DNA from 4 places in the Mesorhizobium sp. WSM4832 genome. Region 3 is predicted to be linked to each of the others. Evidence: predicted binding sites of a transcription regulator. Region 3 holds the regulator's gene; each other region holds the start of a gene.
The links. The regulator PhoB, encoded in region 3, activates phosphate uptake and scavenging genes when phosphate is short. The targets are predictions, from matches to a motif close to TGTCATNNANCTGTCAT.
Positions count from the first base shown of each region.

Region 1 (7,732 bases), on a different contig from region 3:
ATCACCTCTTCGTCAGTCACCTCGCAACGCAGATGCAGAAAATGATCCGCTCGAAGCAGTCCATGGTCCCTGGCTTCACGTATCCCGTCAATAAGTACAGGTAGGATGCGTGCTCGATCAGCTTGTCTGGTATGATCCCGGGTCGTTGATCCTATGCAGAGGGAATCGAAAACTGTTGTGATGCCGGCTGCTATGACCAGCGCATCGTGTGCCATGATCGCCGAAAGATGATTCCACACCACGCCGGCCCGCGGCAGTGCATGCCTCTCCGAATTGTCGGTATGGAGATCGATGAGGCCTGGCGTCAGATACCCGCCTTCGAGGTCGATCGCGCCAGGCACTGTGCTTCTGCCGGCGGCGATGTCGTCGATGTAGCCATCGATAATGTGGACTGTTCCATCATAAACTTCATCCGCCAAAACAAGTCGCGCGCCGGTCAACGTCAGGTCGTTCGTGGAGAGCTTTGCCGCCGCACCGTGCGGTGAAGTATCATTTCTTATGATCATTCAGAGCACCGAGGAAACGAGAAGCTGTGTGTAGGGATGATGCGGATCGTCCAGAACCTGGTCGGCGAGGCCGGTCTCCACCATGTTTCCTCGCCACATCACGATGATGCGGTCCGCCAATAGTCGTGCAACAGACAGGTCATGGGTGACTATCACGACTGCCACTCCGATATTCATGACCAGGCACCGCAGCAGGTCGAGCAGCCGGGCTTGAACCGATACATCGAGGCCGCCAGTCGGTTCGTCCATAAAGACGAGGCGCGGCTTGGTAACGAGAATTCTGGCAATTTGCAGACGTTGCTGCATGCCACCGGAAAACGTTTTCGGTCGATGATCTGTGCGCAGAAGGTCAATCTCAACCTGGGCAAGCCAATCCTGAGCTTCCTGTCGTATGCGGCCATAGTGCCGCGCACCGATCGCCATCGGCCGCTCCCCTATATTGCCACCGGCGCTGACTTCCATTCTAATGCCATCTCGCGGGTTTTGGTGGACGAGTCCCCAGTCCGTCCGCATCAGCTTCCGGCGTTCCGGCTCCGATAAGGTCAAAATGTCCGTCGGTCCTTTATGATTTAGATCGTAAATCACGGAACCCTGATCAGGCATCAAACGACCTGATAGGCAGCTGAGCAACGTCGACTTTCCGGATCCGGATTCCCCGACGATCGCGATGATTTCCCCGGGGAAGAGATCGAACGAGAGGTCCCGGCAGCCTACCGTCTTTCCATACATTTTTGTGAGCTGCCGGACGGAAAGCAGCGGCTGGCGGCGAGTGGGCTGGAACTGAGCTGCTGCTCTCATCGTGATTCCGATCCCGTTGAGGTTTTCGAGGGTAAGAGCAATTCGATGTCGGCGGGATCTGCACGATCCGGTCCAAGGTGACCATGGTCCCGGCGAGTAGTGCAATAATCGGTGTCTGAGCAAACGAACATCCGCCGTCCCTTGTCATTCATCACGATCTCATCGAGATAACTGTCAGTCGCCCCACAAAGGGAGCAGCATTGCCTCCATCGCTGCACACGAAACGGATGGTCTTCGAAATCGAGACTCTGCACCTGTGTGTAGGGGGGAACGGCGTAAATCCGCTTTTCACGGCCCGCGCCGAAAAGCTGAATGGCTGGATTGTTTGCTATCTTCGGGTTGTCAAATTTGGGAATAGGTGAAGGCGACATCAAATATCGCCCGTTTGTCATAACTGGATAGCTGTTGGTCGTCGCAATATGGCCAAAGCGCGCGATATCTTCGTAAAGCTCGACACTCATCAGACCGTATTCTGCATAAGCATGCATCTTACGGGTTTCGGAGTCCCTCGGTTCCAGCCGGCGCAACGGTTCGGGCGACGGCACTTGGTAGACGATAATTTGCCCCTCCTTGAGAGGCGTTTCGGGCACCCGATGACGCGTCTGAATGATTGTGGCAGCTTCGGTTATTTCGGTCGTAGCGATGCCGGCCACACGCCTGAAAAATCGCCGGATGGAGACAGCATTGGTTGCGTCGTCCGCGCCCTGGTCAATCACCTTCAACGTGTCGTTTGGTCCAATGACACTGGCTGTCACTTGAATGCCGCCGGTCCCCCATCCGTAGGCCAGCGGCATTTCGCGGCTGCCAAACGGAACCTGAAGGCCTGGAACGGCCATGGACTTCAAAATGCATCGTCGGATCATCCTTTTGGACTGTTCGTCCAGATACGCAAAATTGTAGGGTTGACGGAAGCTGCGGCCGGCTGCGTTGCCATGATGTGCCGTCATTCCGCGGCCTCCTTGCTCGAGCGGCGGCGGCGGTTATGCTCCTCCCGCAACTGTCTTATGAATTGCAGGTCGCCCTGGAAATCGACATAGTGAGGCAAAGTGAGATGCGAGACGAAACCGGCCGCCTCGAGATTGTCGGTATGGGACAGAACGAACTCTTCATCCTGAACAGGGTATTTTGCTTCCTCGCCGTATTCGCGACAACGCAACGATCGGTCAACGATTGCCATTGCCATCGCCTTGCGCTCACTCTTTCCAAATGAGAGGCCATATCCGCGGGTGAAGCGCGCAGGCTCATCTTCCGAGCCCCCGAAGAAATCCAGCATCTGGCATTCCGTGACGATGATGTCGCCAATAGAAACAGAAAAGCCCAATTCCTCGGGTAGGATTTCTATTGTGACGTCCCCAACCCTTGTTTCCCCTACGTAGGGATGGGCAGCGCCATAGCCACGCAGCGCTGAATAGGCCAAACCCACGACAAATCCCTCATCGCCACGGGCGAGATTTTGCAAGCGCTGATCGCGACCGGCGGGTATGTCAAGAGGATCTCGGGTAAGATCGAAAACCGGTGACTGGTCGGGTTCCGGCAACTCGGCTTCAATCAGGTCTTCGTCGGAAATGCTGTCGAAGGCACGCGGAAAAGTTGGATCCAGCGGATCATCCGCGACCTTCGCTTTCGGCTTGTCGCCGTCAACAATATCGAGGTGATCAAAATCAAGCAGTCTATGTGTGTACTCATAGGTCGAACCGAGTATCTGCCCTCCGGGAATGTCCTTGAAGGTTGCTGAGACACGTCGCTGAATGGCCATCCGGGCTGTGTCGAGCGCGTTTGACACTGCCAAGCGCGGTAGAGTCGTGCGAAACGCCCGGAGAAGGAAGATCGCCTCAACGGCGTCGCCTTGGGCTTGTTTCAATGCCAATGCCGCAAGCTCTCTATCGTAGACAGAGCCCTCACACATCACTCGGTCGACAGCGAGACCGAACTGCTCGGCAATCTGGCGAACCGTAAGTTCGGGAACTGCTGGGTCTCCCCGCCGATCCTCCGCAACCAAACCATGTGAGTTGAGGATAGCCTCCTCCCCACCTTTTACGGCAACATAAGCCATCTAGATCTCTCCGGATATGCTGCGAGGAAGAGCGATAATTGCATTTCCGGAGGTAAAGAGAACATCGACTCCACTCGGATAAAGCTCATGATTGAGCTCCCAGTCCTCCCAAAACCAAGATGCAAGCCCATCAACGTCCACCGAAACTTCGCGCTGGATGCCCGGTCCACGCCACCGAACGGGGGGACCGCCGTTTAAAGATGGCACTTGGACAACAATCGTCGTCGAGGCCTGAGGCTCCAATTCTGTTCCGGGATTGAACTCAGCCAAGCGCGGCATCGTCATCGGATTGGCCACAATGGCAAATGTCGACCTTTCAACGCTGTCCACAAACGGCACCCCGCAGTGAAACCCAAGGTACTTGCGAACCGAAGGTAGATTCGACCGGGAATCGAGCCAGACCGGTGTTTCGAAATCCGCAAGCGTGAGGCAGACGGCGGCGGTCGCCGGATCAAGGGGACCGACTGCCGCGGTGGCAGACACCAGCGTTTGCGGCCTGCCGACATATGCATACGCATCTAACACGCGGCGGAATGTGTCCTGGCTGTCGAAGACAGGATTTGCGAATCCGGGCTCAAGCCCGGCAGTATCCAAAACGCTGATCATTCCGGACTCATGCCTCGAGCCATTGCGAAAAAGCGGACCTTGGTCGAAGCCGCTTTGCGGCTTTTAATCTCACGGCGGGCGGATTGCGCGATTCCAAATTCGGTAACGAACCGAAGTACACCGCTCGCACCGTCATCTGTTCCTTGCAACATCGCATCGAAAACTGCCGCCAGTTCTGCATGACGTTGGTCGCGCCCGAGGACGAAGGCGAAGCCCGTCATGCCATCGGCCAAGCTAACGGCACATCGGGTCATCGTGACTTCACCAAGGTTGAATAGGGCCCCCGTACCCCCGGCGCGTGCGCGCACAAGCACGAGGCCGGTTTCCGGTCGGCGAAGCCAATCAAATTGCGGCTGGATGGCCAGGTTGTCCCAGGCCCGCTCAAGTTCATCGCACCGGGCTCGCGCGAGAACCGCCATCCATCGTTGCCGCTTTTCAACTTCAATCCGCACCGGTGTTCGCCGCTTCGTTTACAGGCCCGGCTCAGGACCGGGCTCATCAGGGTTTTCGCGCTGAATGCCTAGATGTCTAGGTATCTTGGATAGGCTTAGTTCCTTTTTGCAACGATTTAATGACAGGGCACGAGCCTATCAAAATATTACTGCGATCCGACTGGCAGAGGGCGGCCTGATCCGCCATGAGAGGTGGTCTCGGCGAATAAGCGAATAAGCTACCGTGTTCACGCGACTCTTCGTGCTTATTCGTTCGTTTCAATAAGATATTCGTACCGGTCGCTTCGTATGACGCTGAAAGCATATTTGATCGGTAACCCATCCGGGGTTACGTCGACATTGGTCTCAAAAAGTACCGGACTGGACGAAGATATTCGCAGTATCTGAGCTTCTTGCGGGCTCGGTCTTCGGGCCGTGATCCGTGTCCATTTCCGCTTATATTCCGCGATGCCGCAGCGCTTCAAGGCGGCAGTGGGAGAGTTCATTCCCTGGAATGCGGTGGCGAGGCCAGGAACGCGCGCTGCCGGATAGTAGCTCGTTCCGGTCGCCAAAGGCCAATCATTGATGAACGAGGTCGACCTGACCTCGGTAACCAGTGCTGAGGGAGCGAGGTTCAAATGACTTGCAATATCAGGTTCGACAGAAGTTTCGTTGATCGACAGTATCTCCCGCTTCACGGACTTGTTCTGACCAAGGAGCTTATAAGTGAACCTGGGATCGCTGTTCAGTTTGTGTGAAACGAAATCATCAGCAACAAAGGTTCCGACACCATGCTGGACGCGCAAGGTGCCTTCGGATTCCAAAGCCTTGATGGCATTGCGCACGGTATGCCGATTGACGCCAAATCGGTCTGCCAAGACAAAATCGCCAGGCAGGCGGCCATCCTGGAAGACGCCCGCATCGATATCATTAAGTAGAGCGGAGCGAACCAGTTCCCAACGCTTCATTGATCACCATTTTCTTTGTCGATTCGAATCAATATCGTCTCCTGGAGCGATATAGCTGCTCATTGTGTATTATCGGAAAAGCGGGCAATCGGAAAATGTATCGCTGGGCAGTCCAAGGACACATGAAAGCGTCGGAGTTAAGCGCGTCGCTTCAGCCCCTTCCGCAACCACATTTGGAACAGCCGGTCCGGAAATAATGCAGATACGATCATCCGCAGTAGAGCCAGGTCGAAAACCGTGGGTAGATTTGTATTTCGGGCAGCCGACCGGTTGGTCTGCCGGATGGTTTGCCGGGGTCTCTTCGAAATCACATTCTGGCGGCGCCGTGAAAGTGGCAATTCTGTTGCGGAGTTCAATTGGCAGATGATCGCCATTCCAGACCTCTGCGCCATACTGGACCAATTTCTTGGTTACCTCTTGGCGGTCCATATCGCTTTCAACCAATACGTGCAGCGTCGCACCTTCGGACTGCCACACCTTTCCAGGAATGATCAGGTCGGGCAAGATTGATGTTTTGATGTTACGGTGGCCATGATCGCTGACGATCGCAATCGTGTAATCATCACGCCGACCTGCCCGCCGCAGACTATCCAAACAACGACCAACGAGAGAATCCGCGAAAGCGATCGCGAAATGAGCTTCGTCGCTCCCATAGCCGAAGTCATGCTGGAAGGCGTCCGTGGCATTGATCTCCGTAATGAGAAGATCAGGTGCCTCTTCTGACTCGAGCAGGCTGGCGGCCGCGGCGATCGTAAGCTGGTCACCGATGAGCGTCCTCGTAATGCTGGATAGGCCGTCCGGCCCGCTGAATTCAGGTACATAAGAGGGCAGCGGGATGGTCTCCAGTCGGCCGCGTGGATCCTTTATCTTGAGCAGTGACGGCATACTCCCATCGCTGGGGATCTTGATGAAGCCCGGGCCACGCAGCCAGTAAGGTGGAATATAGATGGACGTATCTTCCGGCTTGATGAGGGCGTGCCCGATGCAAGCCACGTCGAGGCCGGCACGCGAGGCAAGAGTCGCAATCGTCGGAACGAGGAGGTGTTCAGCTTCAGCTGCAACAAATGCGCCGTCACTCAGGATGCGATTGCCAAAGATACCATGAATCTCGGCTCCGACACCTGTGAGTATGGAAGCCCGACCCGGCATGGAGGTCCCTGGTACCGCAGAGCGCATGCGGCGGACGAGATATCCATCGGTTGCCAGTGAGGATAAATTTGGCAGACGGTTGGCGTGTTCTTGGAAATAGTCGGCGCTCACGCCATCGACCATTATGAGAAGAAGTTTTCGATGCGTCATTGCATTCTCGCCCACTCAAAGAGAGATTAACGTTTTATACATGCTGCCCAATGGCCTGCGCTGACTTCCCGAAGATCTGGCGTGACCTTAGCACATTCTGCGCTGGCAATTGAGCATCTTGTTCTAAAGACGCAGCCTGATGGAGGTGTAACAGCGTTCGGAACTTCGCCTTGCAGAACTACCAGCGCTCGGCGAAGACTTGGATGGGGAACGGGAAGCGCTGAAACTAGGGCTTCGGTATAAGGATGAGCGGGCGCATCTCGAAATATTTTGGCCGGTGCGATTTCAACGACCTTTCCGAGATACATTACGATTACCCTGTCTGCTATATGGCTAACCACTCGCAGGTCATGCGAGATGAACAGGATCGTAAGAGCATGCCTTTCCTTCAGATCGAGAAGTAGATTGACGATCTGAGCCTGGACTGAAACATCAAGCGCCGATACGGGCTCATCGGCGACGACGAAATCCGGCTCGGTGGCCAGGGCCCTGGCGATGGCAATCCTTTGGCGTTGGCCCCCACTAAAAGCGTGAGGGTGACGCGAGCCGTGTGCCGGGGATATTCCGACTTGAGATAAGAGTTCGGCGATCCGACTGAGCCGCGCCTGCGTTGTCAGATGAGCATTGTGGATTGACAGCGGGTCACCAACAATTTCCGCCACAGTCATGCGCGGGTTGAGGCTGCTATACGGGTCCTGAAACACCATCTGCATTTGCCGCCGAAAAGAATACATCTCTTTGGACGACAGATCTGTCAGATCGGTCCCTTTAAATCGGATCCGACCGGAACTCGGCGTGACAAGACGCAGCAAGCTCCGACCCAATGTCGTCTTGCCTGAGCCGGATTCGCCGACCACGCCCACGATTTCGCCACGAGCAATGGAAAACGATATTCCGTCGACGGCTTTTATGGATTGTTTCAGCCTGAACGGTGAGATGTTGCGGAGTGGCAGATGGACGCGAAGGCTGTCAACTTCAAGCAAAGGCTTGCCACCATAGGTGATCGGGACTGCACCGGTTTCGGGCGTTTCAATCTCGCTAATATGAGCATTCATAGGACAGCCTCCGGCT
Region 1 covers NZ_JBVVQH010000020.1:44,662-52,393, forward strand. Annotated here, with positions in the region: gene phnM (phosphonate metabolism protein PhnM) at 1-506, opposite strand, end outside; gene phnK (phosphonate C-P lyase system protein PhnK) at 507-1,304, opposite strand; gene AC0L2L_RS25025 (alpha-D-ribose 1-methylphosphonate 5-phosphate C-P-lyase PhnJ) at 1,301-2,251, opposite strand; gene AC0L2L_RS25030 (carbon-phosphorus lyase complex subunit) at 2,248-3,357, opposite strand; gene phnH (phosphonate C-P lyase system protein PhnH) at 3,358-3,963, opposite strand; gene phnG (phosphonate C-P lyase system protein PhnG) at 3,960-4,415, opposite strand; gene phnF (phosphonate metabolism transcriptional regulator PhnF) at 4,661-5,362, opposite strand; gene AC0L2L_RS25050 (alkaline phosphatase family protein) at 5,432-6,661, opposite strand; gene AC0L2L_RS25055 (ABC transporter ATP-binding protein) at 6,688-7,716, opposite strand; gene AC0L2L_RS25060 (ABC transporter ATP-binding protein) at 7,713-7,732, opposite strand, start outside.
Region 1: a site for PhoB is predicted at 4,524-4,540, ahead of phnG (phosphonate C-P lyase system protein PhnG). Genes of this name have one in related genera too.

Region 2 (7,732 bases), on a different contig from region 3:
GTTCCTCAAGAACCTCGCCATCACCGGCGGCTTCATCCTGCTCGCTTCTTCCGGCGCCGGCGCTTACTCGATCGACGCCAAGCGCGGCTGAGCTTTACCTGACGGAAGGCTACGGCGAAGTCGCCGAGCCTGACCGCTCCACCAAGCCTTAAACGCAAGCGGCGCGTAATTTTCCGCGCCGCTTTTTCGTTTTCTGACGTGCAGGCGTAAACTGCGCCGCAAGCCGGTACAATCCCGGGTACCGGCAAAGGAGGTGGATATGGTCCGCAACGCACTGCTTCTGGTCTCGCGACTGCTGCTTGCCGCGCTCTTCGTACCGTCGGGCTTCCAGGCGCTGACCAACATCACCGGCACGATCAGCTATTTCGCCGGCCTCGGCCTGCCGCTGCCGACCTTGGCCGCGTGGGGCACGGGTCTTTTCGAGTTGATCGCCGGCCTGCTCATCCTTGTCGGCTTCCAGACGCGGATCGTGGCGCTCTTGCTTGCCGCCTTCTCAATCGCCGCCGGCTTCATCGGCCATTACGGCCAAGGCGCGGACGATGCGACTTTAGCCTTTATGCACCAGCAGATGCTGATGAAGGACATTGCCATTGCCGGCGGTTTCCTGGCGCTCGCCATGTCCGGCGCGGGCGCATGGTCGGCGGACGGGCGTGGCTTCGGCATCGGCGCTGAAGTGACCTGAGCCGGCTCTATTTTACTGAGACGCTAGGCCCGCCTTCAACCGCCAGCACCAGGCGCCGGTTGGTGACGCGCGCCAGTTGCGCCAAGCGACCGGCCGGGCGCTCGCCATAGAGATCGGCAAGGGAGGCCGGCAGCACCAGCGCCAGCGCGCCGCTGCCGCGGCTCTCCCATTTCAGCTGCGGCATGACGCCCGGCATCGCCGCCGTCAGCAGGTAGACGACGCGCATCAGCGCCGCCAGCACGCGGGCGCGCTCGAGCATACGCGGCGGCGCCAGCGCCTTGATCTCGGGCGCGATGCCATCGTTGAAGATGCCGTCATGGCGGTAGGCGCTGGCTAGAGCCAGATAGGCGCGCCCGGGATGATCGACGCCGATGAAGGAGGCATGCGCGATGATGTTGAGCGACTGCCTGCCGCGATATTCGGGATGCGCGCGCCAACCGATATCGGCGAGCAGGCAAGCGGCATGGCGGTAGCGCGCCTCGTCCACCGTCTCGTCGATGCCGAAGGCCTTGAACGCCTTGCCGGTCCATTCGACGAGATCATGCGCGTGATGCACCGAACGCGAGCGCAGCAGCGCCAGCTCCTCGGCGGCCGAAATCAGCGGGTCGGCCTTCTGCTCGGCCGCGTCGAGCAGCGAATAGAGGAAGCCTTCGCGCACTCCCTGCGCCGAGACGACGATCTTCGACGGCTGCATCGCCGACATGATCTCCTGCAGCACGACGGCGCCGTAAGGCAGCAACGAGCGGCGGTTCTTGGAGACGCCCTCGATGCCTTTGACCTTCTCGATCTCGGCCTTCGCCACTTGCTTGAGGAAGCTCATCGCACTGTCGGCCGATATTTCGTAATGGTGCATGACGCCGAGCGGGTAGTTGGTCATCTCCATATGCAGCCTGGCGAGGTTTCGCCAGGTGCCGCCGACGGCGTAGAAGACCCTGCCCTGCCCACCCTTGAGCAGCTTTGCCCGCGCCAGCTCCTGGCGCGCGATCTTCTGCGCCTGGGCGAGCGAGTTCCTGGCCATGTCCTGCAGGCGCAGGCCGCCGAGCGGCAGCGTGATGCCGTCGCCAATCGCTTCGCCATTGATGTCGACCAGTTCGAGGCTGCCGCCGCCAAGGTCGCCGGCGATGCCGTTGGCCGGGTGGAAGCCGGAAATGACGCCGAGCGCCGAATAATGCGCCTCCTGCCGTCCGGACAGCACCCGGATCTCGGTCTTCAGCACATCCTCGGCGCGGTGGATGAAGTCCGGGCCGTTGATCGCCTCGCGCGCGGCCGCGGTGGCCAGCACATACATGTGCTCGGCTCCGGCTTGATCCGAAAGCGCGCGAAAACGGCGGAACTCCTCCATCGAGCGCGTCACCGCTTCGGGGTCGAGCTTGCCCGTCGAAACGATGCCGCGGCCAAGGCCGGCCAGCATCTTTTCGTTGAACAGCAGCGTCGGCGAGCGCGCCAGCCCTTCATAGACGACGAGGCGGATCGAGTTCGACCCGATGTCGATGATCGACAGCGGCCGCCGGTCCTGAAGCCGGCCCTGGGAAACTGAAATCACGCGGCGGCGTTCTTCTTGCGGCGCTTGAACTGAGCAATGCGCCTGGGAGCATGCGATTTCAGCGCGTCGCCCCGTCCGGAAAGGCTCGGATTGGTCATGAAATATTCCTGCGCGTTGAACGGTTCCTCGCCCTCTTCCAGCACAACGCGCCGGGAGGTGCCGTCAGCCAATACGTCGAAACTTTGCTGGTTGTCCATGATGTTGCCCAGCATGATCTGGCCAAGCACCTGTTCATGCACAGTTGGATTGGTGATCGGCACCAGGGTCTCGACGCGGCGGTCGAGATTGCGCGGCATCATATCGGCCGACGAGATGTAGACGATCGCCTCGTCCGACGGCAGGCCGTGGCCGTTGCCGAAGCAGAAGATGCGGCTGTGCTCGAGGAAACGGCCGACGATCGACTTCACCCGGATGTTCTCCGACAGGCCCGGCACCTGCGGCCTCAGGCAGCAGATGCCGCGCACGACGAGGTCGATCTCGACGCCGGCGCGGCTGGCGTCGTAGAGCGCATCGATGATGATCGGGTCGACCAGCGCGTTCATCTTCATCCAGATGCGCGCCGGCCGTCCTTCGTGCGCATGGACGACTTCCTCGGCGATGTGCTTCAGGATGCGCTCGCGCAGCGTGAAGGGCGACACGGCAAGACGCATCTCCTCGGCCGGTTCGGCATAGCCGGTGATGAAGTTGAAGAGCTGCGCAACATCGCGCGCGATCGTCCGGTCGGTGGTGAAGAAGGACAGGTCGGTGTAGATGCGGGCGGTGACCGGGTGGTAGTTGCCGGTGCCGAGATGGACGTAATTGCGCAGCCGGCCGTCCTCGCGGCGCACCACCAGCGACATCTTGGCATGGGTCTTCAACTCCAGGAAACCGAACACGACCTGGACGCCGGCGCGTTCGAGGTCGCGCGCCCAGCGGATGTTGGCCTCCTCGTCGAAACGCGCCTTGAGCTCGACCAGCGCCGTCACCGACTTGCCGGCCTCGGCGGCGTCGATCAGCGCGCGCACGATCGGGCTGTCGTTCGAGGTGCGGTAAAGCGTCTGCTTGATCGCCACCACTTCGGAATCGGCCGCCGCCTGGCGCAGGAACTGCACCACCACGTCGAAGGATTCGTAAGGGTGGTGGACGACGATGTCCTTTTCGCGAATGGCGGCCAGGCAATCGCCGCCATGCTCGCGGATGCGTTCGGGGAAACGCGGATTGTAGGGCGTGAATTTCAGGTCGTCGCGCGGAATGGCGACGATCTCGGAGATCTGATTGAGCGCCAGCGGGCCGGTCAAGACGCTGATGCGGCTCGACGAGACGCCGAGCTCGCCGGCGACGAAATCGCGCAGCGCGGCCGGCATCAGCGTGTCGAATTCGATGCGGATCACGGAGCCGCGACGGCGGCGCTTCAGCGCCGTCTCGAACAGGCGCACGAGGTCTTCCGACTCCTCTTCCACCTCGATATCGCTGTCGCGGATGATGCGGAACGTGCCGGAGCCCTTGACCTCATAGCCGGGGAAAAGCTTGCCTATGTAGATGCCGACCACCTCCTCCAGCGGGATGAAGCGGACGTGGTGTTTGCGGTCGGGCAGACGGATGAAGCGCCTGAGCGCCACCGGCAGGCGCAAGAGCGCGCTCATCTCCTCGCCATTCTTGCGGTGGCGCAATTGCAGCGCGATCGAAAAGCCAAGATTGGGGATGAAGGGGAACGGATGCGCCGGGTCGATCGACAGCGGCGTCAGCACCGGGAAAACCTGTTCCTGGAAATGGTCTTCCAGCCAGTTCTTCTCGTCCTTGGTGAGCGCATCGCGGGTTATGCTCTCGATGCCTTCCTTGTTCAGCAATGCCATGAGCGCCGATAGGCTCTTCTGCTGGTCTTCCTGCAGGCGCTCGACCTCGCGCAGCAACTGCTCGAGCTGCTGCTCGGGCGTGCGGCCGTCGGGGCTCTTCAGCGCGATGCCTTCGCGCACCTGGCCGGCAAGGCCGGCGACGCGGACCATGAAGAATTCATCGAGATTGGCCGCCGAAATCGACAGGAAGCGGACGCGTTCGAGCAGCGGATGATGCTCGTTCAGCGATTCCTCCAGCACACGGCGGTTGAATTGCAGCCAGGAGAATTCGCGGTTGACGAAACGGTCGGGATTGCCGCCGTCCGGGCTTGCCGCCTCGACGGTGATGAACTCGCTCTGCACCGGCTTCAGTTCGTTCATGGTTTCCTTGCCCGCAGTCGTCTCTTTTGCCGCGCCATACGCTGCCGGACGCGTAATAGACGCTCTAACACGCTTTCATGACGCATGATCCGTCACGGAATCGCTCCGACACCGGCCTCATGCGCTTAACCGGCTCAACTTATCCTCTGCCAGCCTTTTGCGACAGTTTGATTTCATCGATCTTGCAAACCGGCCTTTTATGATCCAGATGCAGACTGGTCACTGGCCGAACTCAATTGGAGACGACGATGGCAGGCGGTAGCATTCCCCATTTCCAGAACGATGCCGGCCATCCGGTTATCGAGATCGGCGTCAAGGAATTCATGTGCACCGGCGCCAACCCGCCTTTCGACCATCCGCATGTGTTCCTCGACATGGGCGACGACAACGAAAAGGTCTGCCCCTACTGCTCGACGCTTTATCGCTATTCGCCGTCGTTGAAGGCGACGGAAACGCAGCCGCCCGGCTGCCTCTATGTCGACCAGGCCGCCTGAGCTTTTTCCCCGATCATGACTGAAACACGGTCCCGGCAGGTTGTTATCGCCGGGGCTGGCATCGCCGGGCTGACGGCAGCGCTCGCCTTTTCGGCGCGCGGCTTCCCGGTAAAGCTGTTCGAGCAGGCCAATCAGCTCGAAGCGGCCGGCTCCGGTCTCCAGCTTTCCCCCAATGCGACCCGCATCCTGCGCCGGCTCGGTGTGCTCGACCGCCTGCTGCCCAACGCGGTCCGCCCGGAAGCGGTGGTGCTGAAGGACGCGAGAAGCCTGCGCGAGCTGGCGCGCGTGCCGCTTGGAGCGTCCGGTGAAAGTCGTTGGCGCGCGCCCTATCTGGTGGCGCATCGCGCCGACCTGCAGGCGGCGCTGATGGCTGCGGCGGCGGAACGGCCCGGTATCGAGCTTGTCACCGGCGCGCGGGTGACCCGCATCGCCGTCGACCCGCAAAGTGTAACCGCGACGGTCGAGACCGACGGCGAAGCCACTGAGGTCGCAGGCGGCCTGCTGGTCGGAGCGGACGGCGTGTGGTCCTCGGTTCGCGCCGAGCTTGCCCGGACGGTCGGCTTTGCGACAAGCCGCTTCTCCGGCGAACTCGCCTGGCGCGCGACGATCCCGGCGCAAAGTGCCGCCGGCCAGGCGTTTGCGCAAATCGCCGACGCCGACTGCGTCACCACCTTCCTGCATCCCGGTTTCCATATGGTTGCCTATCCGGTGAGCAAGGGCAGCGCCTTCAACCTGGCAGCCTTCACCAAGGGCGAGCGCATCGCCGAAGGCTGGTCCGGCCATGCCGACGCCGCCATTCTTGCAAGCGCCATGCGCGGCACGGCGGCAACGCTGTCGAGACTGGTGGCGCTCGCCGGTCCGTGGACGGCGTTTCCGATCCACACCGTCGAGCAACGGCGCTGGACGATGCCGGAAGGCATCGCGCTGATCGGCGACGCCGCGCATGCCATGACGCCGTTCGCGGCGCAGGGCGCGGCCATGGGGATTGAGGACGCCTCGACGCTCGCCAATTTGGTCGCCGACTCCCCCGGCGATCCGGCCCAGGGTCTTGCCATCTGGGAAAATCTTCGACGACCGCGCGTCGAAAGGGTGCTGAAGCGCGGCGCGCTCAATCGGCTGGCATGGCACGCATGGGGGCCTGTGGCGATCGCGCGCAACCTGGTGCTGACGACGCGACCGGCGGAGAAGCTCGCGGCGGATCTGGACTGGCTCTATGGATGGGAGGAGCGGAAGGTTGCGAGGCGCTGAGAGTTTGGGATAGACGCCAGTCAACTGGTTACGCCGGCGGGACAGCGCCCCCCTCTGTCCTGCCGGACATCTCCCCCACTTGGGGGGAGATTAGCAGCTTTGGCGCCGCGCTTAACCCTGCAACGTTGGAGATTGGCGAAAGCCGGCGTGACATCCGATCTCCACCCTTGTGGGGGAGATGTCCGGCAGGACAGAGGGGGGCGCGACGGAACGAGGCGTTCGCGAATTCTGAGAGCGCGACCGCTAATCATACAACCACATCGACCACCATAGCGAAACCGGCACCGGGTTCCACCAGCCGGTACGGAGGCCGGCGGTGCGCAGTGCCGCCGCCGTCCAGGTGTTGCAGCCGACCAACGCGTTGAAATGGCCGTTGGCCTCGTAGAAGCGGTCGTAGGTTGAGTAGCCTGCATTGTCGATGGCAACCGGGCCGTTCGCGCCGTTCTGGAAGCTCGCCGCGATATAATCGAGCAGCGCCGAAAAATGCGCCTCGTCGATGTCGAAATCTGCGACATCCGGATGCGGTTCCATTATCGCGCCGGCGATATCGACATGTATCACCGAGGCGTCCAGCGTCAGCGCCTTCATCACCGGCACCGCTTTCAATTGCGACCAGGTCGGCGTCTCCAGATAGAAGGCTCGGCCGCCCCAGCCGAAGACGATGTAGCGCGCCTGCGGCGCATCGGTCGGCAGGCCGGCACCGGTGAGGAAGGCAAAGCGCCGGCGCACGCCGTCGTCGAGGGGGATGGCGATGTCGGTTTGGATCGCGTTCTTCAGCACAAGGATGCGCCGCGTGCCCTCGGCGCCCGCGGCGGCAGGCAGGAGCGGGCGCGGCACCAGCGTGCCGAGCACGGCAGCCAGCAACGCAACGGCAACCAGCCAAGCCAGGAAGCGCAAGAGTTTTTTCATCGCCATGCGGCGGTTCCGTCGCGTTGCAATCGGTCGATCATTAGTCGATAGCCCAAATGCAAAAAAGCCCGGCCGCGACGGCCGGGCTTTCGAAATCGATATGGCGCCCGCTCAGTGCAGGATCTGCGACAGGAAGAGCTTCGTGCGCTCATGGCGCGGATGGTCGAAGAACTCGGCCGGCGTGTTCTGCTCGACGATCTGGCCCTGATCCATGAAGATCACCCGGTTGGCGACCTTGCGGGCAAAGCCCATCTCGTGGGTGACGCAGAGCATGGTCATGCCCTCTTCCGCCAGCCCAACCATCGTCTCCAACACTTCCTTGATCATTTCGGGATCGAGCGCCGAGGTCGGCTCGTCGAACAGCATGATGCGCGGGTTCATGCATAGTGAGCGCGCGATCGCGACGCGCTGCTGCTGACCGCCGGAGAGCTGGCCGGGGTACTTGTTGGCCTGCTCCGGGATCTTGACGCGCGTGAGGAAATGCATGGCGATTTCCTCGGCCTGCTTCTTCGGCATCTTGCGCACCCAGATCGGCGCCAGGGTGCAGTTTTCCAGAATGGTGAGGTGCGGGAACAGGTTGAAGTGCTGGAACACCATGCCGACCTCGCGGCGCACCTCGTCGATCTTCTTCAGATCGTTGGTGAGTTCCTTGCCGTCGACAATG
Region 2 covers NZ_JBVVQH010000009.1:226,808-234,539, reverse strand. Annotated here, with positions in the region: gene AC0L2L_RS15550 (DoxX family protein) at 1-91, shown strand, start outside; gene AC0L2L_RS15545 (DoxX family protein) at 260-682, shown strand; gene ppx (exopolyphosphatase) at 690-2,225, opposite strand; gene AC0L2L_RS15535 (RNA degradosome polyphosphate kinase) at 2,222-4,417, opposite strand; gene AC0L2L_RS15530 (zinc-finger domain-containing protein) at 4,666-4,911, shown strand; gene AC0L2L_RS15525 (FAD-dependent monooxygenase) at 4,927-6,159, shown strand; gene AC0L2L_RS15520 (TIGR02117 family protein) at 6,403-7,068, opposite strand; gene AC0L2L_RS15515 (amino acid ABC transporter ATP-binding protein) at 7,180-7,732, opposite strand, start outside.
Region 2: a site for PhoB is predicted at 4,577-4,593, ahead of AC0L2L_RS15535 (RNA degradosome polyphosphate kinase). Genes of this name have one in related genera too.

Region 3 (7,732 bases):
CCCAGCCGAAGAACCGCAGCACAAGCAGAATCTCCGGACTGCTCAGCCGAGTGCGGCCGTGTCCGGCGCCACGCTTTATCGGCTTGCCGCCGTCGCCGGGGTGGGAAGTGCGCTCATTCTTTTGGTCAACGCGGCTAAACGCAGTTCGCTGATCTCGACCACCGATCTAACGCAACTCCTCGCGCCGCTCGCCGAGATTTTGGCGCTCGGTCTCGTCGTGGGCTTGTTTCTCGCGTTTGGCAGGCGCACGGGCCTATTCGGCACCATCGCGTTTGTCATCAACTTCATTGCGCTGGCAAGTTTGGAAGGTGTGGAGGTGGTGATCAATCTCGTATTTTCGAAACTTCCGCCGACGATCATCATGGACCTGCGAGCCGGGCCGCTCGGACTGGCTCTAGTCGCCAGTTCGTTGCTTTTCCTGCTTGGAACGCTGGCATTTGCGATCTCTCTTGCCGTTGGACGAGATATGCCGCGCATTCCACTGGCTCTCTACGTCATCGGCGCGGTGCCGATCGCGCTCCGTGCGTTCGTGCCGGAGTGGGCTCTTGACCTGGGCTTAGTGGTTCTTGCGACAGCCATCGCCTGGCTGGCCGGATTGCTGTGGATACGCGCGAGCACCATCGGGGTCGGCGATTCCGTCAAAAGCTGAAGCGCTCCAGGCGGCAAACGTTCGCTGAGAATGTCCGCAACGGGTCGAAAGAGTTGAAGAAGTCCGACGGGTTGTGAAGCAGACGCCGCGGTACCAGAAGGCCCGCCATTGCTGATTGCGCAAAATACAATAGGTTGACAATCAGAGGGGAGCGTAATGACGAGCGGAACGGACGTTCTTGATGCCGCCGTCATCGGTGCCGGTTGGGCGGGGCTAGGCGTCAGTCATGCGCTGAAGCAGCGCGGCTTGCGCCATAGAGTATTTGAGCGAGGTCGCATCGGCGAGACCTGGCGAACCCAGCGCTGGGACTCCTTTCGGATTAACACACCCAACAGCCAAACAGTCATGCCCGGGGATACCTATGTCGGCCCAGATCCCGACGGTGCGATGACAAGCGGCGAGTTTGTCGCGCTGTTGGAGGACTATGCCGGGCGGTATGGCCTTCCGGTGGAAACCGGTACGCCGGTGACCGACCTTGTTGCCAGCGGCGGCCTCTACCGGCTGACCCTTCCGAACGGCTCCCTGTGGGCGAGGAACGTGGTGATCGCCAGCAGCAACCAGAATTGTCCGGCGCGCCCACCTTTCTCTGCTTTGCTGCCGCTCAACATCCGACAGATCGATGCATCGGCCTACCGCAACGCATCCGGTCTCGACCATGGGGCCGTCCTGGTGATCGGCAGCGCCCAGTCGGGCGGCCAAATCGCCGAGGACTTGGTCCAGGCGGGGCGAACCGTATTTCTTGCAAGCAGCCGGGTCGGCCGACTGCCCCGCATGTATCGGGGTCGCCACATCAGTGTCTGGATGGTTCTTTCCGGATTGATAGATGTGACGCGCAGGGAAATGCTTCAGCAGGGACCCATTCCCGGAAGGCCGCTGACAGGAGCGCTCCATACGATCAGCCTGCAGTCCCTCAGCGCGCAAGGCGTTGTCCTTCTGGGCCGGCTCACGGGCGTCGACGCCGGACACCTCTCGTTCAGCGACGAGGCAGAAGCGCATGTCCGCCATGCAGACGAGGGCTCCGCAAGAATTCGAAGCCAGATCGACGAGTATATCGAGCGCAACGGTATCGATGCCCCGCGGGCTGAGCCGGACCCGGCCGAGGTGATTGCCGCGCTGCTGCCCAATCCACCGGTCCGATCAATCGATCTCGACGCCAGGGGGATCACAACGGTGATCTGGTGCACTGGGTTCAGGGGGGATTTCGGGTGGGTGCGCGTTCCCGAGGTGCTCGATGCACACGGCCAACCGTTGCACGAGAACGGGTTCGCAGGCGCTCCCGGCGTGTATTTTGCCGGCCTGCCTTTCGCGATCTCGCGACGGTCGGGCACAATATTGGCAATCGCGGAGGAAGCAGGCCGGTTGGTCGAAGATATCCAGCGTCGTTTAGCAGCTGCCTCTGACGTCCCGATTCAGTGATGCCGACTCGAAGCGAATATCATCCGGAGGCGGCTTCTTCCTCTCGCGAGATTCAGGCTATTAATCGGATCGAAGGGCTCTAAAGCGCGTCGCTGAAACGGATTCAGGCGCGCGCTTTAAGTCTTTGTTTTTATGCATGTCGTTTTGGCAAAACACCGCTGCACACTTTTGCGCGACATGCATTAATCCTCGCGGATCGCGTAGCCCGCCCCGCGGATGGTGCGGATGACGTCCGGCATGCGGCCGTTGTTGACCGCCTTGCGTAGGCGGCCGACATGGACGTCCACGGTGCGCTCGTCGATGTAGATCGTCTCGCCCCAGACATTGTCGAGCAACTGGCTGCGCGAGAACACCCGGCCGGGGTGACGCATCATGAATTCGAGCAGGCGGAACTCGGTCGGGCCGAGCCTGATCTCGCTCTTCTTGCGGTAGACGCGATGCGATTCCCGGTCGAGCACGATGTCGCCGACCTTGAGCACACTGGACAGCACCTCTGGCTTGGCGCGGCGCAGCAGCGCCTTGACGCGCGCCATGAACTCCGGCGTCGAGAACGGCTTGACCAGATAATCGTCGGCGCCGGTGGACAAACCTCGAACCCGATCGCTTTCTTCGCCTCGCGCGGTCAGCATGATGATCGGCAGCCGCTCGGTCTCGGGCCGCATCCTGAGGCGTCGGCAAAGCTCGATGCCGGAAACCGCCGGCACCATCCAGTCGAGCACGAGCAGGTCGGGAACGTTTTCCTGAAGGCGGATTTCGGCCTCGTCGCCGCGGGTCACCACTTCGACCTGGTAACCCTCGGATTCGAGGTTGTAGCGGAGCAGCACTCCTAGCGGCTCCTCGTCCTCCACCACCATGATGCGTGGCGCGATCATTGCCAGTTACCCTTCAGGCCGCCGGCGCCGACATCTCGTCCTGCTTCGGACGATTCGCGGGCAATTGCGTGCCGGTCAGCACATAATAGGCGTTCTCGGCGATGTTGGTCACATGATCGCCGATGCGCTCGAGGTTCTTGGCGCAGAACAGAAGATGCGTGCAAGCGGTGATGTTGCGCGGGTCTTCCATCATGTAGGTCAGGAGCTCGCGGAAGACGGACGTGTATTTGACGTCGATGCGTTCGTCGTCGTTGCGAAGCTTGGCCAGCGCCGTGGCGTCGCCCACCGTGTATTCCTGGATCACGGCCTGGACCTGGATCAGCACCAGCTGCGCCATGGAATCGATCGAATGCGTGAGATCGCGTGGCGCGGCGCTGACGCCCACCGAACCGACGCGCTTGGCGATGTTCTTGGCGAGATCGCCGATGCGTTCGAGGTCGCCCGCCATGCGGATCGAGCCGACCACATGGCGAAGATCGTCCGCCATCGGCTGGCGCTTGGCGATCAGCGTGATGGCGCGGTCGTCAAGTTCGCGCTGGCGCGCGTCCATGATGGCGTCGTCGGAGACGACGCGCTGCGCCAGCGCATTGTCGGTCTCGAGCAGGGCCCTGGCCGATGCGCCGACCATGGAGGCCGCAAGGTCGCCCATGTCGTTGATAAGCCGGCTGATCTGCCTCAGATCCTCGTCGAAGGAAGCGACGGTATGTTCGGCCATGATGATGTCCTCGTATGAACTCAGCCGAAGCGGCCGGTGATGTAGTCCTGCGTGCGCTTCTCGCGGGGCGAGGTGAAGATCTTCTCGGTCCGGTCGAACTCCACCAGCTCGCCGAGATACATGAACGCCGTCTGCCGCGACACACGTGCCGCCTGCTGCATGTTGTGGGTGACGATGACGATCGTGTAGTCGGCCTGCAGCTCGTCGATCAGTTCCTCGATCTTGGCGGTCGACAGCGGATCGAGCGCCGAGGCCGGCTCGTCGAGCAGGATGACCTCGGGCTTCACCGCCACGGTGCGGGCGATGCACAGACGCTGCTGCTGGCCGCCGGAGAGGCTGAGGCCGCTGGCGTTCAGCTTGTCCTTGACCTCGTTCCACAACGCCGCGCGCTTCAGCGCCTGCTCGACGCGGCTGTCCATCTCGGCCTTGCCGATCTTCTCGTAGAGCCTGACGCCGAAGGCGATGTTCTCGTAGATCGACATCGGGAACGGCGTCGGTTTCTGGAACACCATGCCGATCTTGGTGCGCAGCAGGTTGAGGTCCTGCGAGCGGTCGAGGATGTTCTTGCCGTCAAGCAGCACCTGCCCTTCCGCGCTCTGCTTCGGGTAGAGTTCGTAGATGCGGTTGAGCACGCGCAGCAGCGTCGACTTCCCGCAGCCCGACGGCCCGATGAAGGCGGTCACGCTGCGCTCGGGCAGGGACAGGTTGATGTCCTTCAGCGCCTTCGACTGACCATAGTAGAAGTTGAGGTTCTTGACCTCGATCTTGGCCTTCTCGACGGTCGTGTCGGGTGCGTTCAGGTCGGTGGACAACATCGGTTTCATCTGTCCTCTCTGCGTCCGGTCAGGCTGCGGGCGATGACGCTCAGGCCGAGAACCGTCAGGGTGATTATGAGTGCGCCCGTCCAGGCCAGCTGCTGCCATTCCTCGTAGGGGCTGAGAGCGAACTGGAAGATGGTCACCGGCAGGCTGGCCATCGGGGCATTGAGATTGCTCGACCAGAACTGGTTGTTGAGCGCGGTGAAGAGAAGCGGCGCCGTCTCGCCGGAAATACGGGCGATCGCCAAAAGGATGCCGGTGACGATACCGGACAGGGCCGCGCGATAGGCGACGGAGCGGATCACCACCCAGCGCGGCGCGCCGATGGCGGCGCCCGCTTCGCGCAGTGCGTTGGGCACAAGGTTGAGCATGTCCTCGGTGGTGCGCACCACGACGGGGATCACCAGGATGGACAGCGCTACGGCGCCGGCAATCGCCGAGAAGTGCCCCATCGGCCGCACCAGCAGCTCATAGACGAACAGGCCGATGATGATCGAGGGGGCCGACAACAGGATGTCGTTGATGAAGCGCACCACCGTGGTGAGCTTCGAGAAGCGACCATACTCGGCCATGTAGGTGCCGGCCAGCACGCCGATCGGCGTGCCGACGACGATGCCGATGATGGTCATCACGATGCTGCCGTAGATGGCGTTGAGCAGGCCGCCGGCATCGCCGGGCGGCGGTGTCATTTGCGTGAACACCGACAGCGACAACCCCGAGAGTCCTTTGTAGAGCAGGGCGCCGAGGATCAGCGCCAGCCAGGCGAGGCCGATGCCGGCGGCGATGACGCAAAGCGTCATCATCACGCCGTTCTTTCGCTTGCGGCTGTTGTGGAGTGCAAGGGACGTCGACATCGGTCAGGCTCCCGTGCGGGCGTCGATGCGCATCAGCATGTAGCGCGCGATGGCAAGGATGATGAAGGTGATGATGAAGAGGATCAGACCAAGCGACACCAGCGAGGATGTGTAGAGGTCGCCGTCGGCCTCGGTGAATTCATTGGCGATCGTTGCCGAGATCGTCGTGCCCGGCGCGAACAGCGAGGCGCTGATGCGGTGCGCATTGCCGATGACGAAGGTGACGGCCATCGTCTCGCCGAGCGCACGGCCGAGGCCGAGCATGACGCCGCCCATGATGCCGATGCGGGTATAGGGGATCGTCACGCGCCGGGTCACCTCCCAGGTCGTGCAGCCGATGCCATATGCCGATTCCTTCAGCACCGCCGGCACGGTGTCGAACACGTCCTTGGTGATCGAGGTGATGAACGGCAGCACCATGATGGCGAGGATCAGCGACGAGGTCAGCAGGCCGATGCCGTAGGGCGGGCCGGCAAACAGGCTGTTGAGGCCGGGGATGCCTTTGAAGAGCCAGATGACGAAGGGCTGGATCGTCGTCTGCAGGAATGGCGCGAAGACGAACAGGCCCCAGATGCCGTAGATGATCGAGGGGATGCCGGCCAGCAGCTCGACGGCGATGCCGATAGGGCGCCGGAGCGGTCGCGGGCAAAGCTCGGTCAGGAAGATGGCGATGCCGATGCCGATCGGCACGGCGATGATGATGGCGATGGCCGAGGTGACGACAGTGCCGTAGATGGGCGCCAAAGCGCCGAAATTCTCGGTGACGGGGTTCCAGGATTCGGTGGTCAGGAAGGAGAAGCCGAACTTCGACAGCGCCTCCCACGAGCCGGCGAACAGCGAGATGGCGACACCGCCGAGAATAACCAGAACGAGGATGGCGGAAAGGCGCGTGGCCGTCCGGAAGATCGTGTCTGTGAGGGCGAAGCGGCGCACTGTCGCTTCCCTGCTCCGCATGGCGGACGATGTCACGGCTTCGGAAACGGCACTCATCTGGCCCCTCGCATTTCGAAACAGACAAGAGGGCGCCGGGAGGCGCCCCCTTATTCCGTGGAATTACATGCCGGAGTAGAGCGGCTTGCCGCTCGCATCGACGATGTCCTTGCCCCACATTTCCTCGACGCTCTTCACGACCGCGTCGGGCATCGGTACGTAGTCCAGGCCAGCGGCCTGCTCGTCGCCCTTGGCGTAGGACCAGGCGAAGAACTTGAGCGCTTCGGTCGTGGCCGCCGCGTCGTCGGGCTTCTTGTAGACAAGAATCCAGGTAGCCGCCGTCATCGGCCACGATTCGGCGCCCGGCTGGTTGGCAAGGATCACGCCGTAGCCCGGCTGCGAGTTCCAGTCGGCGTTGGCCGCCGCAGCCGAAAACGCTGCCGCCGTCGGCTCGACCTTCTTCCCGTCCTTGTTCACCAGATCGGTGTGGGTCAGCTTGTTCTGCTTGGCATAGGCATACTCGACATACCCAATCGCACCGCCGGTCTGGGCAACGTTGTTTGCAACGCCCTCATTGCCCTTGGCACCGATGCCGACAGGCCATTCCACTGCCTTGTCGACGCCGACCTTTTCCTTCCAGTCCGCGCTGACATCGCCGAGATAGTATGTGAAGTTGAAGGTAGTGCCCGAACCGTCGGAACGGTGAACGACCGCGATCGCCTGCGAAGGCAGCTTGACGTCGGGGTTGAGCTTCTTGATCGCTGCGTCATCCCAGCTCGTGATCTTGCCGAGGAAGATATCGGCCAGCGTCGGGCCGTCGAGAACCAGCTCGCCCGGCTTGACACCTTCGAGATTGACGACCGGAACGATACCACCCATCACCATCGGGAACTGCGCGAGCCCGGTGGAGTCGAGCTCTTCGCCCTTCAGCGGCGCATCGGAAGCGCCGAAGGTCACGGTCTTGGCCTTGATCTGCTTGATGCCGCCGCCGGAGCCGATCGACTGATAGTTGAGACCGATGCCGGTCTCCTTCTTGTAGGTGTCGGCCCACTTCGCGTAGATCGGGTAGGGGAAGGTTGCGCCGGCGCCGGAAATGTCGGCTGCCATCGCGGCGGAGATGCTAAGGGTTGATGCCGCAGCCATTGCAATCGCAACGGCCGCCGAGCGGATGAAATGTCTCATGTGGCCTGCTCCTGTTCGGAAGATGGTCTTTCGGCACCCGTTGTATTGGCGCCCGGTGAGGGCAATAGCCCTCGATTATTACAGTCGCATGACAGTTTCATGTCAGCCCGGTAACGGCTGAACGGGGACGCTTGGAGGGGTCCGCGGCGGCCTCGGTGGACCGGCCACAGTTTGCCGCCGGAATCAGCGACTTGTCTGGCTTTTGAAACAAAAAATATCCCGGCAGCCGGATCACGGCCGCCGGGAAATAAAAACCGGACGAGAGCGCGTTGCCTGAATGCCAGAGCGGATCATGG
Region 3 covers NZ_JBVVQH010000008.1:12,019-19,750, reverse strand. Annotated here, with positions in the region: gene AC0L2L_RS13135 (hypothetical protein) at 1-649, shown strand, start outside; gene AC0L2L_RS13130 (flavin-containing monooxygenase) at 806-2,065, shown strand; gene phoB (phosphate regulon transcriptional regulator PhoB) at 2,248-2,937, opposite strand; gene phoU (phosphate signaling complex protein PhoU) at 2,951-3,652, opposite strand; gene pstB (phosphate ABC transporter ATP-binding protein PstB) at 3,673-4,476, opposite strand; gene pstA (phosphate ABC transporter permease PstA) at 4,473-5,324, opposite strand; gene pstC (phosphate ABC transporter permease subunit PstC) at 5,328-6,314, opposite strand; gene pstS (phosphate ABC transporter substrate-binding protein PstS) at 6,378-7,436, opposite strand.

Region 4 (7,732 bases), on a different contig from region 3:
TGAAGCGCTTTCGTCTCGCAAGTCAGCCCGGCGCCAGTTCGGCGTCAGGCACCTGAAGCTCAGGGCATTTGCCGGCGCCTTGCGTGTCGCCAGCAATCCGTGTCTCCACTCTCGCAGCAATCGCCTGCAGGTCGACGGACTTGCCGGTCACCTTCTCGATGGCGCCGACGACGAGGTCGGGCGCGATCCAGTCGGGCTTGTGGCCGAGATTGCGAACCCAGACCAGCTCGGCGCCGGCAATGTCGCGCTCGAGCCCGACGGAATGGATCGTCGCGTAGACCACCTTGTCGCGATCGCCCGAGATGACGACGGTGGGCGCCTTGATCTCGTGGTAAACAGGCGAGGCGGCGCGGACATAATCGTAGAGCTGGGCGACATCGCGGGCGTTGGCGCGGAAGGCAGATGGCCGCAACACCAGCGGGATCGAGGCTCTGCCGATATAATCGTCCGGCAGGTGGTTGGGCGAAAAGACGCAGGATGTGGCATTGCCGATCTGCAGCATGCCGGCCGGGTAAGCCAGGGTCTCGGAAAACAGCCAGCCGATCACCGGCGTGGCGGTGAGCTTGTAGTACCAGGCGGTCGCGCCGCCTGGCCAGGGATGGCTGACGGGCGCCAGGAAGACGAGGCCGAGCGTCTTTTCGGGATGTTTTCGGGCAAAGGTCGTCGTGACCGCCCCACCGAAAGAATGTGCGACAATAATCGCTTTCTCGATGTGGAGGCGGTCCATCAGCGCGGCGATGGTGTCGGTCTGCGCTGGCAAGGTGTCGTTGTTGCCGCGCTCCGACCAGCCGAAGCCCGGGCGGTCGAGGAACAGCAGTTCGGCGCGGCCTTCGAGCAGGGGCCTCAGCGGCAGCATCTGATCCATCAGGTTGGCGCTGGCGCCATGGACGAAGACGAGCGGCGGCAGGTCCGCGCCGATAGGCGCCGGGATATGGATGAAGTGGATGCGCACGCCGTCGATCTCGGCGAACTCGCCGGCCGGCGGGTTGCGGCGCTCGATCAGCCAGACGCCGGCGCGGGTGACGCCGGCGAGGGCAAAGAGGAGCGCGATGAGGAAGAGCAAGGCGGCGCAGATGAGGTTCATGGGGGGAGATACGGGTGAAAGGCGGAATTGGTTTTGAGGGCAGTAGGGCAGTAGGGCAGTAGGGCAGTAGGGCAGTAGGGCAGTAGGGCAGTAGGGCAGTAGGGCAGTAGGTGGGCTCTTCCCTTACTGCCTTACTGCCCTACTGCCTACGTTCAAATCCCCTCGCCGGCCAGCTCTTCCGAAAGCGTCGAAACCTGGCCCTGGGCGCTGCGCATCATCGGGTAGATGGCGAGCACCTTTTGCCAGGCTTCCAGCGCTGACTGCTTGTGGCCGGTCTCGGTCATGATCTGGGCGAGGCCCGAGAGCGCGCCGAAATGGCGGGGCTCGAGCTGCAAGGTGCGGTCGATATCGGCCATCGACTTCCCGTAATTCTTCATCAGGAAATGCACGGTGGCGCGGCGGTTCCAGCCCTCGGCATAATCGGGCTGCAAGGTCACGACCTGGTCAAGGAAATCGAGCGCGACGTCGAATTTCTGGTCTTCCGTCGCCTTTTGCGCCCATTGCATCATCAGGTCGATAGAAGCGCTGCCGGACTGGTTCCATTCGTTCCAGATGCGGCCGGCGATGCGCTCGGCCGCCTTTTCATTGCGCTCGCGCTTCAACTCGGTGAAGAGCTGATCGAGGCGGCCCTGCCTAGTCGGGGCTGCCGGCGGCGTGGCGGCGGGTGGCGGCGCGGCATCTGGCGGCAGAGCGCCTGGCACCTCTTCGGCCCCTGCAGGCAAAGCTGTGCCGGACAGCAAAAGGGCGGTGAAAAATGCAAAAAGAATCCGCATCGCCGGAATCTAGTCCCGGACGGCGGATCGTCAAAGTGATTTTAGCGTGAGAGCGCCGGCGAACCGGCAATCGACATCAGCGCGGCGCGGTCTCTCGCATGTCGCTTCCTTTCGGGCGACATGCATCAAGCCGCGCGCAAGGCTCAGCCCTGGCGCGCCTTGTAGCGCGGAGCGGTCTTGTTGATGATGTAGATGCGTCCCTTGCGGCGAACCAGCTGGTTGTCGCGGTGACGCGCCTTGAGCGCCTTGAGCGAATTCTTGATCTTCATCGTCTTGCCTGTTCGGTCAGGGCCCATCCCGGGCCGAATTTTTAAAGGCGCGCCCGAAAAAGCGCGCCTTTGAACTTGCGTGGCTCATAAACGAGGAGGCTTGCCCCTGTCAACCACGTGCGCATGCCCGAATGCCACAAGTTGAGCCGCTCATCAAATATCCGCCATCCCGGCGGCGCGGCATTGCGCGACTCATAGGCGGCTGGGATGGTGAGGCAACGCCAAGCGACCGGGGGTCTCCATGCGCCGTCTCTTTCTGTCCGCCTGCCTTGTCTTTCTGGCAACCGCCCCGGCCGCCCGGGCCGAGGGCTGCGACCGTGGTGACGACAGCCAGTCGATGATGAACATCTGCGCCGATGCCGACCGCCAGGCGGCCGATGCCAAGCTCAATGCCGCCTACAAGGACTTTGTCAGCCGCAAAGACCAGGCCTCGAACAAGCTCTTACAGACGGCACAGCGCGCCTGGATCGCTTTCCGCGACGCCGAATGCGCTTATTCGACCGCCGACAGCCAGGGCGGCTCCATCCATCCGATGGAGGTGTCGCAGTGCCTGACGGAACTCACCAACGCGCGCATCAAGCAGCTGACCTCCGATGCGAACTGCAAGTCAAGCGATCCGGCCTGCGCCAGCCCGGACGGGGACGAAGACCAGGATTTTCAATAGCCTGCGGGTTTAAAGCGGTTGATGTATGTCGTTATCCCAAACCGATGCGCATTTTTGGGCGACATGCATCAGCTTCGCCGGCGAATCCGCGTGAAATGGCCCATCTTGCGGCCGGGGCGCGTTTCGGCCTTGCCGTAGAGATGCAGCATCAGGTCGGGTTCGGCGAGCAGCGCCGGCACTTTCAGCATGTCGTCGCCGATAAGGTTTTCCATCACGCAATCGGAATGACGGGCAGGCGAGCCCAGCGGCAGGCCGGCGACGGCGCGGATATGCTGCTCGAACTGCGAGACGACGCAGGCAGCTTCCGTCCAGTGGCCGGAATTGTGCACGCGCGGCGCCAGCTCGTTGGCCACAAGCGAGCCGTCGGCAAGAACGAAGAACTCGACGCCGATGACGCCGACATAGTCGAGCGCGGTCAATATCTTCGCGGCTGCCGTCTGCGCCGCCGCGGCTGTTTCCAGCCTGATCCCGGCCGGCAAGGTGGAACTGCTCAGGATGCCCTCGCGATGGATATTCTCGGCCGGATCGTAGGCGGCAATTGCGCCGTCCGGCCCACGCGCGGCGATCACCGAAATCTCGCGCTCGAAAGCTACGAGCGATTCCAGGATCAGCGGCACATTGCCCATCGCCTCGCATATGCCGGCGAAGCCAGCCGTCTCCATGTTGCGGAAGACGCGCTGGCCCTTGCCGTCATAGCCCATGCGGCGGGTTTTCAGGACGCCGCTGCCGTTGAACTTCTTCAGCGCTTCGGTCAACTGATCGTCATTGTCGACCGGACAGAATTCCGCCGTCGGGATGCCGATGCCGTTGAGGAAGCTTTTCTCGGCGACGCGATCCTGCGCGACTTCGAGCGCGCGTGCCGGCGGATAGACCGGAACCGTTGCCGCCAGCGTTTGCGCCGCGGCGACCGGGACATTCTCGAATTCGTAGGTGACGACGGCGCTGGCGGCGGCGAGTTCGGCGAGGGCCGCCGGATCGTCATAGGCGGCGACGATCTGCCGGTTGGCGACCTGGGCCGCCGGGCAGTCGGCCTGGGGCTCTAGTACGACGATGCGGTAGCCGAGGCGCGCCGCGGCAATCGCCAGCATGCGGCCGAGCTGGCCGCCGCCGATGATGCCGATGGTTGAACCCGGCGCCAGGCTCACGGCGTGTCCGTCGGCTCGGTGGCGACCTTGGCGGTCTGCGCCGAGCGCCAGGCGTCGAGCCGCGCGGCGAGCTTGTCGTCGTTGAGCGCCAGCACCGCGGCGGCGAGAAGTGCTGCGTTGGCCGCACCCGCCTTGCCGATGGCTAAAGTGCCGACCGGGATGCCGGCCGGCATCTGCACGATGGAAAGCAACGAGTCCTGGCCCGATAGCGCCTTGGATTCGACCGGAACACCGAAAACGGGCAGCGGCGTCATCGCCGCCGTCATGCCGGGCAAATGCGCCGCCCCACCGGCGCCGGCGATAATCACCTTGAAACCGGCGGCCTTGGCGCCCTTGGCGAATTCATAGAGCCGGTCGGGCGTGCGGTGCGCGGAGACGATCAGCCTTTTGTGCGGGATGCCCAGCGCCTCCAGCGTTTCCGCCGCCTGGCGCATCGTCGCCCAGTCGGACTGGCTGCCCATGATGATGGCGACGTCGGCACGCTGATCGGTCAAGGGTTCGCTCCCCGGCGGCAAAGGCGCGCCTTAGCGGAATTCGCTCCTAGCCGCAAGGATTGTCGCGGCTGCGTCCCTTCGCTGTCAGGACGGTCCGCAGCCTCCTGGCCGCGGCCCGTTCAGGCAATGATGTCGGGGATGATACGGTCTTCCAGCGCCATCAGCCGGTCTTTCAGCAGCAGTTTCTTCTTCTTCATACGCTGGATCTGAAGCGGGTCGCAGCCCATGGCGATCATCGCGTTGATGGCGGCGTCGAAATCGGCGTGTTCTTGTTTGAGCCGGGAATATTCGAGGCGTATTTCAGCCTGTTCCTGTTCGGACATTATCTACCGTCTGCGTATGCATCGCCCAATCGGGCTGTTTGGGCGGGACCGGTCAGGTTGTCTGTTGGTGACCGGCGGGCAGCCCTTACCACATTTCACTTTGTCGTGGAATGCTACCACGTGGCATTCGACATCGAGATCGGTTGGTGGCAAACTGTCATTGTGCCGTCACAGTCTCAACCTGCGGTGGACGCGCCTGCGACGGCTGCAATCGAGGAAACCATGAAAGGGAGAACCAATCATGTCTCTTGCATCCCATCTTGATGAGTTGCAGCGGAAACACGGTGACATCGAGCGCGAGCTCACCGATGCGATGAACCATCCTTCGGTGGACGATCTCGAAATCGTGAATCTCAAGCGACGCAAGCTGGCAATCAAGGACGAGATTGAAAAGCTGAAGGGAAGTCCGACGACACACTGAAGCTCCTCTCAGGCACCCGTCACCGCAACCCGCCGCGGTGAAACCTCCCGGTGGCAGGAAATGCCGCCGGCTCGGTGTCCATACCGAATTTGCTGGCTGTTTGGTCGCGTGATCTCGTGGCCGGGCGTCTGTTTTTGAACTCTCCGGCCAGTGGTCACGGGCAGGCGATTGCGAATTCCCATTGCCGCTGCCATTGACAAGCCATCTTTGCTCCGCCACCTCATGCCCGGACCTTGCAGATAAAAGGCGGCCGGCATGACCGGATATTTCTCTTCTCCCTTCCCGCGCCGGCCATCTGTCGGCGTTTCGGTTGGCGGCGTCATGGTCGGCGGCGGGGCGCCGGTCGTCGTGCAATCGATGACCAATACCGATACAGCCGATGTCGACCAGACCGTCGCCCAGGTCGCGGCGCTGCATCGTGCCGGTTCCGAGATCGTGCGCATCACCGTCGACCGTGACGAGAGCGCCGCGGCGGTGCCGCGCATCCATGAGAGGCTGGCGCGGCTCGGCGTCGACGTGCCGCTGGTCGGCGACTTCCACTATATCGGCCACAAGCTGCTCGCCGATCACCCGGCCTGCGCCGAAGCGCTGGCGAAATACCGCATCAATCCCGGCAATGTCGGCTTCAAGGACAAGAAGGACCGCCAGTTCGCCGCGATCGTCGAGATGGCGATCAGATATGACAAGCCGGTGCGCATCGGCGTCAACTGGGGCTCGCTCGACCAGGAGCTGCTGACCCGGCTGATGGACGAGAACCAGGCCCAGGGTTTCCCGCTCACCGCGCAGGAAGTCATGCGCGAGGCGATCGTGCAGTCGGCGATCCTGTCGGCCGAGATGGCGGAAGAGATCGGGCTTGGCCGCGACAAGATCATCCTGTCGGCCAAGGTCAGCGGCGTGCAGGACCTTGTCGCCGTCTATACCGAGCTTGCGACGCGCTCCAACCACGCGCTGCATCTCGGCCTGACCGAAGCCGGCATGGGCACCAAGGGCATCGTCGCTTCGTCCGCCGCCATGGGCATCCTCCTGCAGCAAGGCATCGGCGACACGATCCGCATCTCGCTGACGCCGGAGCCGAATGGCGACCGCACCCGCGAGGTGCAGGTGTCGCAGGAACTGTTGCAGACCATGGGCTTCCGGCAGTTCGTGCCGATCGTCGCTGCCTGCCCCGGCTGCGGGCGCACGACATCCACCGTGTTCCAGGAACTCGCCCAGAGCATCCAGGCCGACATCCGCAAGAACATGCCGGTGTGGCGCGAAAAATATCCCGGCGTCGAGAACCTCAAGGTTGCGGTGATGGGCTGCATCGTCAACGGCCCCGGAGAATCCAAGCACGCCGATATCGGCATATCGCTGCCAGGCACCGGCGAGACGCCGACGGCGCCTGTCTTCATCGACGGCAAGAAGGCGGCGACGCTGCGCGGCCCGTCGATCGCGCAGGATTTCGAGAAGATGGTCGGCGACTATATCGAGCAGCGATACGGGCACGGCAAAGCCGCGGCCGAGTAGGCCGATGCACCGCTTGCTCGGGGCCGTACTGATCCTGACTTGCGTGCTGCTTCCGACCGGTCAGGCATTCGCCGATCCGCCGCAGTCGCGGTCGGCCGCAAAACGGCTGATCAACCGCGTCTGCGACCTGATCGAGACCCAGGCCCAGCAGAACGGCCTACCCAGGGATTTCTTCGCCCGGCTGATCTGGAAGGAGAGCCGCTTCGATCCGAACGCGGTGAGCCCGGTCGGCGCTGAAGGCATCGCGCAATTCATGCCGGGCACCGCCAAGATGCGCGGCCTGGCCAACTCCTTCGACATCGAGCAGGCCATTCCCGCGTCGGCGAGGTATCTTGCCGAGATGAAGACAAGCTACGGCAATCTCGGCCTCGCGGCAGCGGCCTATAATGCCGGCGAGAACCGGGTGTCGCGCTGGCTAGCCTCCGGCGGCTTCCTGCCGATGGAGACGGAAAGCTATGTCTTCGACGTCATGGGCGAGCCCGTCGACAAGTTCTCGGACACTGCCTATGCCGGCACGGTGCAGCCGCTCGATCCCAAGATGACCTTCGCCGTCGCCTGCCGCAAGCTGCCGGTGATCATGTCGCGGACCGTCGCCATGGCCTCGATCAACGTCAAGCCGTGGGGCGTCCAGGTCGCGGGCAATTTCCGCCGTTCGGCGGCAATCGGCCAATGGTTGAGGGTCAGGGGCCGGTTCCCGGCCCTGCTCGCCAGCCATGACCCGGTGGTCAGCCGGGTGCGCACGCCGATCGGGCGGCGCGGCATCTATGCGGTCAGGATCGGCGCCAACTCGCGCACGGAGGCCAACGGAATCTGCGACAAGCTGCAAAGCGTCGGCGGCGCCTGCGTGGTGCTGCGCAACCGGTGAGGTTCAAGGGCGTCAAGACCAGAGGCATCAAGACAGGGTCGCCAAGACATGACAGCGAAAATCGTCCTGCTCAACGGCGTCGGAAGTGCCGGCAAAAGCTCGGTCGCCAGGGCTTTGCAGGCAATGACCGCCGAGCCGTATCTGCATGTCGAGATGGACGCCTTTTTGGAGATGCTGCCGGAGGCGTT
Region 4 covers NZ_JBVVQH010000030.1:8,251-15,982, forward strand. Annotated here, with positions in the region: gene AC0L2L_RS30750 (alpha/beta fold hydrolase) at 23-1,084, opposite strand; gene AC0L2L_RS30755 (tetratricopeptide repeat protein) at 1,237-1,857, opposite strand; gene ykgO (type B 50S ribosomal protein L36) at 2,001-2,126, opposite strand; gene AC0L2L_RS30765 (lysozyme inhibitor LprI family protein) at 2,368-2,790, shown strand; gene AC0L2L_RS30770 (5-(carboxyamino)imidazole ribonucleotide synthase) at 2,859-3,935, opposite strand; gene purE (5-(carboxyamino)imidazole ribonucleotide mutase) at 3,932-4,429, opposite strand; gene AC0L2L_RS30780 (YdcH family protein) at 4,549-4,752, opposite strand; gene AC0L2L_RS30785 (YdcH family protein) at 4,994-5,173, shown strand; gene ispG (flavodoxin-dependent (E)-4-hydroxy-3-methylbut-2-enyl-diphosphate synthase) at 5,429-6,679, shown strand; gene AC0L2L_RS30795 (transglycosylase SLT domain-containing protein) at 6,684-7,544, shown strand; gene AC0L2L_RS30800 (chloramphenicol phosphotransferase CPT family protein) at 7,593-7,732, shown strand, end outside.
Region 4: a site for PhoB is predicted at 4,908-4,924, ahead of AC0L2L_RS30785 (YdcH family protein). Genes of this name have one in related genera too.